One region of the uncultured Megamonas sp. genome, then DNA from elsewhere that is predicted to be linked to it. Evidence: riboswitches for the same ligand, from Rfam matches in the RefSeq annotation. Region 1 holds a riboswitch; the other holds the start of a gene.

Region 1 (4,440 bases):
TTTGCTAATATCGCTCATGGTTGCAATAGTGTAATGGCTACTAAATACGCTTTAAAAATGGCTGATTACACTGTCACTGAAGCAGGTTTCGGTGCTGACCTTGGTGCTGAAAAATTCCTTGATATCAAATGTCGTTTCACAGGATTTAAACCTGATGCAGTAGTAATCGTTGCTACTATTCGTGCTTTAAAAATGCATGGTGGTCTTGCAAAAACTGAACTTGGTACAGAAAATATTGAAGCACTCAAAAAAGGCATGACTAACCTTGCTAAACACATCGAAAACATTCAAAAATTCGGTTTACCAATCGTTGTAGCTATAAATGCTTTCCCTACTGACACTGAAAATGAACTTCAAGAATTAAAAGCTCTTTGCGAATCCATGGGAGCTTCTGTAAGTATTTCCGAAGCTTGGGCAAAAGGTGGCGAAGGTGCTATTGACCTTGCTCAAAAAGTTATTGAAGCAACTGAAAAACCATCCAACTTCCAATACATGTATGATGTAAATGATTCTATTAAAGATAAAATCAATGCTATCGCTACAAAAATCTATGGTGCAGATGGCGTAAATTATACACCTGCTGCCGAAAAAACTATTGCAGAATTTGAAGCTGCTGGTCTTGATAAAATGCCAATTTGCATGGCCAAAACTCAATATTCTTTAAGTGATGACCAATTCAAATTAGGTGCACCAACAGGATTTAAAATCACTGTTCGCGAACTTCGCATCAGTGCTGGTGCAGGCTTTATCGTAGCTTTAACTGGTAATATCTTAACAATGCCAGGTCTTCCTAAAAAACCTGCTGCTGAAAATATGGATATTGATATCAATGGAAAAATCACAGGTTTATTCTGATTTTATCTGCTAAACTAAATCTAATTATCGACAAAAATAAAAACCCCAAAAGCTATCTTAAACTTTTGGGGTTTTACTTTATCCTCTTTTATTAAATTTGGTCATATTTTTTAACAATTTAATATTAACAAGCATAGCAATTATAGCAAAAATAGCACCGCCTAAACCAACAAAAGGCATTGAAACTAAATTTATGATGACTCCACCACAAGCTGAACCAATAGCTATACCAACATTAAATGATACTGGATTTAATGCAGAGGCCAAAGCCACAGCTTCTGGTTTTTCTCTTTTAGCAGTCCTCAAAAAATGTAATTGTGCTGGTGAATTTTGCAAATACATAATTACACCCATTATTAAAATATTTATCAATCCTAAATATAAATTATAACTAGTAAAAGCAATTGCAAATAAACAAATAGCTTGTAAAAAATACACTATTGGCATTTTTTTCATGCCACCTAAACCAGCAATTCTTCCTGAAATTAAATTACTGATAATTGTACTGATACCAAATAAACTCAATACTACACTAGTCATCGCCACTGGTATCTGTACATATTGCTGTAAAATAGGCGTCATATATGTATAAAACACGTAACTACCAGCTGCACTACAAATTACTATAAACATACAATAATTTATACGCATACTCTTTAATAAAGCAAACTGGCTTATCAAATTTGATTTTTTACCCTTACCTACATTAGGTAAATAATGCCATAATAAAAACAAAATAAAAATACTAATTATGGATAATAGTAAAAATGTCATTCTCCAATTGACCATCTGACAAATAATTGTACCAATAGGCACACCAAAAACAGACGCAATACTAAAACCCGAGAAAATCCAACTGATGACTTTTGGTTGATACTGTACTGATGCTATCTCCGAAGCAAATGTCATTGATATAGATAAAATTGTTCCTGATATAATAGCCGTTATAATTCTAGCTAATACTAAAATATAATAATTGGGTGCAAAAGCACACAAAAAATTACCCAAAATAAAAGTAATTGTCAAAACCAATAAAGTGTAATATCGATTATATGAACTTAATCCTGCTGTAAAAAAAGGTGTTCCTATAGCATACGCAAAAGCAAAAACTGAAATTAAATTTCCTGCCATAGCTAAAGTACAATTTATATCATCTGCGATATTAGGTAAAATACCTACAATAATAAACTCACTCGTTCCTAAAATAAAACTTAACAATACTAAAGATATTACAGATCCCTTATCATATGTAGTTGTTGACATAAAATCCTTACACTCCTTTTAATATATACTTAGATATAAAATTATACTCCAAAAAATAAAAAAATCTATATTTAAACAAAAATTTTTATTAAAAATACATATAAATAGAATTAATTTTATTCTTGACATGATTTTAATATTTGTTATAATAAAGCTATCAATTGAATAAGCATTGTGGAACTGACGGATTTTAGTGGAATTAACCACATGAACCGCATTGCTATAGAAAAGTCGACCGTCTGGGCAAAGAAAATTTTGCCTAGATGGTCTTTTTGTTTTTAGGCATAGATTTTCTTGTATTTTATAACTTTTTGAAAGGGAGATTATACAATGAAAAACAGATGGCTTATCGCTTTATCCGCAGTTGGTATTCACATTTGTATCGGCAGTGTTTATGCTTGGAGTGTACTCACCAAACCGATCATGGCTCAAATGGGTTTTAGCCTGCAAGAAACTACATGGACATTTTCTATCGCAATTTTATTTTTAGGTTTATCCGCTGGTTTTTTAGGAACTTTTGTTGAAAAAAAAGGTCCTCGCATCAGTGGTCTTACTGCTACTACTTTTTTCGGTATAGGTATGTTTGGCACTGCTTTAGCTCTATATTTACAAAATCTTGCATTATTATATATCTGCTATGGAGTAATAGGTGGTATTGGTCTTGGTATCGGATATATCACACCAGTTTCTACGCTTGTAAAATATTTCCCTAAAAAACGTGGATTTGCAACTGGTCTTGCTATCATGGGATTTGGTTTTGCTAGTTTAATTGCTGGCCCTATCATGCAAATTCTTGTAAGTAATTTTGGTCTTGTAACTAACTTTATAATTTTAGGTTGTGTATATATTTTAATCATGGGAGCTTCTTCTTTATATCTTGCTCCGCCACCAAAAGAATTCGTCGAAAAATACTTACCAACAACTATTAAAACAGCTACATCTACAGTTAAAATAAAACAATATAGCGTAGCTGAAGCCACTCGTGATTGGAAGTTTTACGCACTTTGGTGGATATTCTTCACTAATATAACTTGCGGCATTGGTCTTTTAGCTGTTGCTTCTCCTATGGCTCAAGAAGTAGTTCATATGAGTCCAATAGCAGCTGCTTCTATGGTTGGTATCATTGGACTTATCAATGGTTTTGGTCGCATCGCTTGGTCTAGCGTTTCCGATTATATCGGTCGCCGAAATACTTATATTTTATTCTTCTTAATCGAAATCTTTGCTTTCTATGCACTCGCTAATACAACTGAAGCCTTTCTCTTCCAATTATTAGTTTTAATCATCGTTTCTTGCTATGGTGGTGGCTTCTCTTGTATGCCTGCATACTTAAGCGATTTATTTGGCACAAAACAATTAAGTGCTATTCATGGTAGAATTCTCACAGCTTGGGGCATGGCTGGTATCGCAGGACCGCTTTTATTATCCTTTATTCGTGAAACAACTCAAAGTTATGCACTTTGCCTCTATGTATTCGCATTTTTATTTATTATCAGCTTCATCATAGCTGTAATATTAAAAATAAAAACAACTAAAAAAGAAAAACTCATTTCAAGCAACACTATTGCTTAAGAAAAAAACTCACTCTAAATAAAGCCTAGTAGTTAAAATTCAACTAACTACTAGGCTTTATTTATGTGCTAAAATAATATTAACTATTAATATACTTAAATCTCATTAATGAAAAATATATATTTCTATAGAAAGGTTAATTTATTATGTCTGAGCTCTTCCATGAATTTTTATCCAATAATTTTACAATAACACAAGAAATAAAAACATCATCAAAGAGTAGAATTGTTTTAGCTATTAATAAATTAACAAATCAACCTTGTATCATAAAATATCTTTATCACAATACAAGTCCTTATGATGAATTAAAAAAACTCTCGCATAATTGTTTTCCTGAAATATATTATCTATATCAAGATGAAAACATCACTATCATTGTTGAAGAATACATCAATGGACGCACACTTTTTAATATTTTAGAACAACAAGAACAACTTTCTGATGATATCATCAAAAAAATAATCATTCAATTGTGTGATGGATTAAAAATTTTACATGAACATAATATTTTACATCGTGATATAAAACCTTCTAATATAATGCTCACGAAAGATAATATCGTTAAACTAATCGACTTTGATACAGCTCGTCTAATCAATCCTGATAAAACATACGATACAGAATACCTTGGTACACGTGGATATGCTCCTCCAGAACAATACGGTTTTGCTCAAACAGATATTCGCAGTGATATCTATGCCTTAGGTATAACTTTACAAAAACTTCAACCTAAAAATAAAAAACTCCAAA
Region 2 (4,440 bases), on a different contig from region 1:
AAGTTCTTTGCATAATTTTGTCTGTGTAGAATTGATAGCTACCATCATAAAATCATATTTTTTAGCTTCTTCGCAAAGTTTAGCCATATCTTCTCTAGTAGCATAAGGTTTTAAACATGTGTGATCAAAGTATTTACTAAATTTATTCATAGTTATCGCTCTTTTCTTTGTTATTATGTAATTACATAATAACAAAATAACAAAATTAAGTCAATATATAATAACTTATTGATAAAAGATAGTTAATATTTTATAATTTTTTTGAAAGGAGATTATAAATGAATTCGATATATGAACAATTAAAAATAGATAGAACAGTTCCTATTCCGCTATATTATCAAATAAAAACTTTTATGATAAAGCATATTGAAGATAATAGCTTAAAAGATGGTGAATTAGTTCCACCAGAAGAAGAATTATGCGCATATTTAAATGTTTCAAGACCGACAGTTAGACAAGCGTTTTTAGAATTAGTACATGAAGGTTATTTAAATAGAATTAAATCAAAAGGGACATTTGTTACTCGTCCTAAAATTGCTGGAGATTTTATTCAAAAAATCCAAACATATAATCAAGAGATGCAATATTATGGATTAAAGCCTAAAACGAAGCTTTTATCTATATCAGAAATAGATGTTTTTGCTGAAGTTATGGAAAAATTGAAGCTAATAGAAAAAGATAAAGTTATTTGTCTTGAACGTTTGCGCTATGCCGATGATAAACCTATAGTTTATGTTAAAACTTTTATACCTGTGAAATTATGTAAGGGTTTAATTGATGAAGATTTAGAGCAAAATTCTTTATACGATACTCTGAAAACAAAATATAATATAGAGATTGCTCATATTAATCGTCAAATTCATGCAACAGTTGCTGACCCTTATTTATCTGATTTATTGGGTATTATGGAAAATGCTCCATTATTATATATAACAACGGTTGCATATAATCAAAATGATATTCCATTTGAATATTCATTGGCATCTTATCGAGCAGATATGTATAAAATGAATGTAGATTTATATAAAGATAAGTATTATAAATAAAAAAATGGCACTAACATAGTTAGTGCCATTTTTATAATCCTGTCCCTATAGAGATAAGACGATAATAATCTTTTTCTTTAATAAGTTGCATATAATTTGATTTATTAATAATCCAATTGTTTTCTTGTTTAGTCCCATTACCGGGCAGCCAAAAATCATCATCACCTGATTGAACTGAAAATACTACAAGGTATATAGTTGGTTCATTAGGTACACTATATACAGATATATCTTTATAATCAAAGATTTTACCATTAGCAAAAAGACTTTTATTTTTATGATAAGATAGTTCTTGTTTGACAATAGTATAAACAATTTCTTTATCAGTCATATTGATAGTTTCTTTTAGTGGTAATGTATCTGGATAAGGTACAATTAGTGAATGACTAGAATAATATAAGTTTAGACTAATGAGTGTAAGTAAAATCAAATATATTTTTAATGAGTTTGTTTTTTTATATAATTTAAGAAAAAATATACAAAAAATACTTATTAAAATTAGAATACATATTGAATAAAAAAGATTAATATTCATTATAATTCTATTTATTAAAATTAATGATGGAATAAACGAATTCCTACAAATGCCATTGCCATATTGTATTTATCGCAAGTTTCAATAACATTATCATCACGGATAGAACCACCGCTTTGAGCGACAAATTCTACACCAGATTTATGAGCACGTTCGATATTATCACCGAATGGGAAGAATGCATCAGAACCAAGAGATACACCTTTTACCTGAGCGAGCCAAGCATCTTTTTCTTCTTTAGTGAATACTGGTGGTTTTTCAGTGAATACGCGTTTCCAATCATCGCCGCCGAGTAAATCCATATATTCATCGGAGATATATACATCAATTGCATTATCGCGGTCTGGACGGCGAACATCTGGTTTGAATGGTAAGTTCAATACTTGAGGAGCTTGACGTAAATGCCAAATATCTGCTTTATTACCAGCAAGACGAGTGCAATGTACACGGGATTGCTGACCTGCACCGATACCGATAGCTTGTCCGTCTTTAGCATAGCATACAGAGTTGGATTGAGTGTATTTTAATGTGATTAAAGCAATAAGTAAATCGCGTTTTGCTTCATCTGTGATATTTTTATTTTGTGTAGGAATGTTATTGAATAATTCTTCAGTGATTTTAATATCATTGCGTTTTTGTTCAAAAGTAACGCCAAAAACTTCTTTTGTTTCAAGTTCAGGTGCTTTGTAATCAGGGTTCATTTGAATTACAAGATAATTACCTTTACGTTTTGTTTTTAAGATTTCTAAAGCTTCAGCACTGTAAGATGGAGCAATAATACCATCGGATACTTCACGAGCTAAGAAACGAGCTGTAGCAGCATCACATTCATCGGAAAGTGCAGCAAAATCGCCATAGGAAGACATGCGGTCTGCACCACGAGCACGAATATATGCTGTAGCCATAGGTGTGAGTTCAACACCTTCAACAAAATACATTTTTTTCAATGTTTCGGATAAAGGAACAGCAACAGCAGCACCAGCAGGGCTTACATGTTTAAAAGATGCAGCAGCTGGAAGACCTGTAGCTTCTTTTAATTCACGAACTAATTGCCAACTATTAAAGGCATCTAAAAGATTAATATAACCTGGACGGCCATTTAAAACAGTGAAAGGTAAATCTTGTCCATCTTTCATAAAAACGCGAGCAGGTTTCTGATTAGGGTTACATCCGTATTTTAATTCCATAGAATTCATTTACGATATTCCTCCTGTAAAATAAATATAATACTATTAGATTTGTTGCCCAGACGGTCGGCTAGATAAATTCTGTGCTTCATGTGGTTAACTCCACTTCCGTCAGTTACACAGATTGTTAACTAAAATTTATCATTTTAAAGTATAAGTTGTCAAGCTAGGTAATAATATTGTTTATTTGTAGATGTACTTTTTACAGAATATACAAGGAGATTAGTTATCATTTAGCGAATAAAATAAATAAAAGATGTTGTTTCATTTTTAAGGAGGTTTTTATATGTCAGTAGAAAATATTGCTGTATTAACAAGTGGTACAGATGCACCAGGGATGAATGCGGCTATTAGAGCTGTTGTTAGGATCGCAATTAATAATAATGTGCGTATATGGGGTGTTTATGATGGATATAGAGGCTTAGTTGATGATAATATGGAAGAATTAACTTCTATATCTGTAGCTGATATTATCCAGCGTGGCGGTACTTTCTTGGGTACAAGTTTTTGTAAGCGTTTCCGCACAAAAGAAGGTCGTCAATTAGCTTATGAAAATCTAAAGAAACACAATATTGATGCTTTAATTGTCATCGGTGGTGATGGTAGTTTACGCGGAGCAGAAGAATTTGAACGTGAAACAGGCTTTTCTGTAATTGGTATTCCAGCTACTATTGAAAATGATATTTGGGGAACTGATTATGCTATTGGTACAGATACAGCTGTAAATACTATTTTGCAAGCAATTAATGAAATCCGTGATACTGCAAAAGCACATCGTCGTACATTTATTATTGAAGTAATGGGCAATAAATGTGGTTGGCTTGCTACATACTCAGCAGTTGCTGGTGGTGGAAATATGGTCATTGTACCAGAAGAAGAATATGATAAAGAAAAAATTATTAATAAAGTACAAAAATTACATGATGAAGGTAAATCTTATTTAGTAATTTTAGCTTCTGAAGGTACTGGCGATATGCAAGAACTAGTTAAAGAATTAGAAGCTAGAACAGGCATTTCTACACGTTTGACTGTTTTAGGTTTAGTTCAACGTGGTGGTTCACCAACAGCTAATGATCGTGTATTTGCAAGCGTTTTAGGTGAACAAGCAACCCTTGCAGCTATTTCTGGACTTCATAATATTGCATTTGGCATGCAACGTGGCAAAATTGTTTGTATTGATTTACATGATGCTATTACAAATAAAAAAGAATATCCAGAAGAATTAAGACACTTAGCAGAAGTGATTTCTCTTTAATGAAAAATAAAACCCCTAGATTATTAATCTAGGGGTTTTGTACATAAATTATAAAAGTAAAAGTTCTACAACAAATACAGATAAACAACAAGAAGAAGCCACTTGGAATAAATTACCACCAAACCATGAAAGTATGATGCCAATGACAAGAGCGATAGCTCCAGAAATAGGAGTTTGTGTCACTTCGATGATAGCAGGAAAAGTCATAACTGCTAATGTAATATAAGGAACATAGTAAAGAAATGATTTTATAAGTGGATTTTTTATCTCTTTTTGAATTAATGTAAGTGGTAAAACACGAATGGCAAAGCTTGTTAAAGCCATGACTAAAATGTATATATATACCTCAGACATTTTGTTCACCATCCTTTGTTTTTATTGGATATAAAATGCTAGCGATCAAAGATAATACTATGG

Evidence for each region. Region 1 has a riboswitch for ZMP and ZTP ahead of Q5I67_RS00945 (OFA family MFS transporter). Riboswitches for the same ligand answer to the same signal wherever they lie in the genome.
Region 2: another riboswitch for ZMP and ZTP. It lies ahead of Q5I67_RS03175 (phosphoribosylaminoimidazolecarboxamide formyltransferase); the one in region 1 lies ahead of Q5I67_RS00945 (OFA family MFS transporter).

The regions. Positions count from the first base shown of each region.
Region 1 covers NZ_CAUBSM010000001.1:185,902-190,341, forward strand. Annotated here, with positions in the region: gene Q5I67_RS00935 (formate--tetrahydrofolate ligase) at 1-855, shown strand, start outside; gene Q5I67_RS00940 (MFS transporter) at 934-2,118, opposite strand; ZMP/ZTP riboswitch at 2,285-2,370, shown strand; gene Q5I67_RS00945 (OFA family MFS transporter) at 2,449-3,690, shown strand; gene Q5I67_RS00950 (serine/threonine-protein kinase) at 3,837-4,440, shown strand, end outside.
Region 2 covers NZ_CAUBSM010000002.1:251,848-256,287, reverse strand. Annotated here, with positions in the region: gene deoC (deoxyribose-phosphate aldolase) at 1-150, opposite strand, end outside; gene Q5I67_RS03185 (GntR family transcriptional regulator) at 279-1,046, shown strand; gene Q5I67_RS03180 (hypothetical protein) at 1,078-1,476, opposite strand; gene Q5I67_RS03175 (phosphoribosylaminoimidazolecarboxamide formyltransferase) at 1,602-2,777, opposite strand; ZMP/ZTP riboswitch at 2,818-2,897, opposite strand; gene pfkA (6-phosphofructokinase) at 3,055-4,023, shown strand; gene Q5I67_RS03165 (AzlD domain-containing protein) at 4,072-4,377, opposite strand; gene Q5I67_RS03160 (AzlC family ABC transporter permease) at 4,370-4,440, opposite strand, start outside.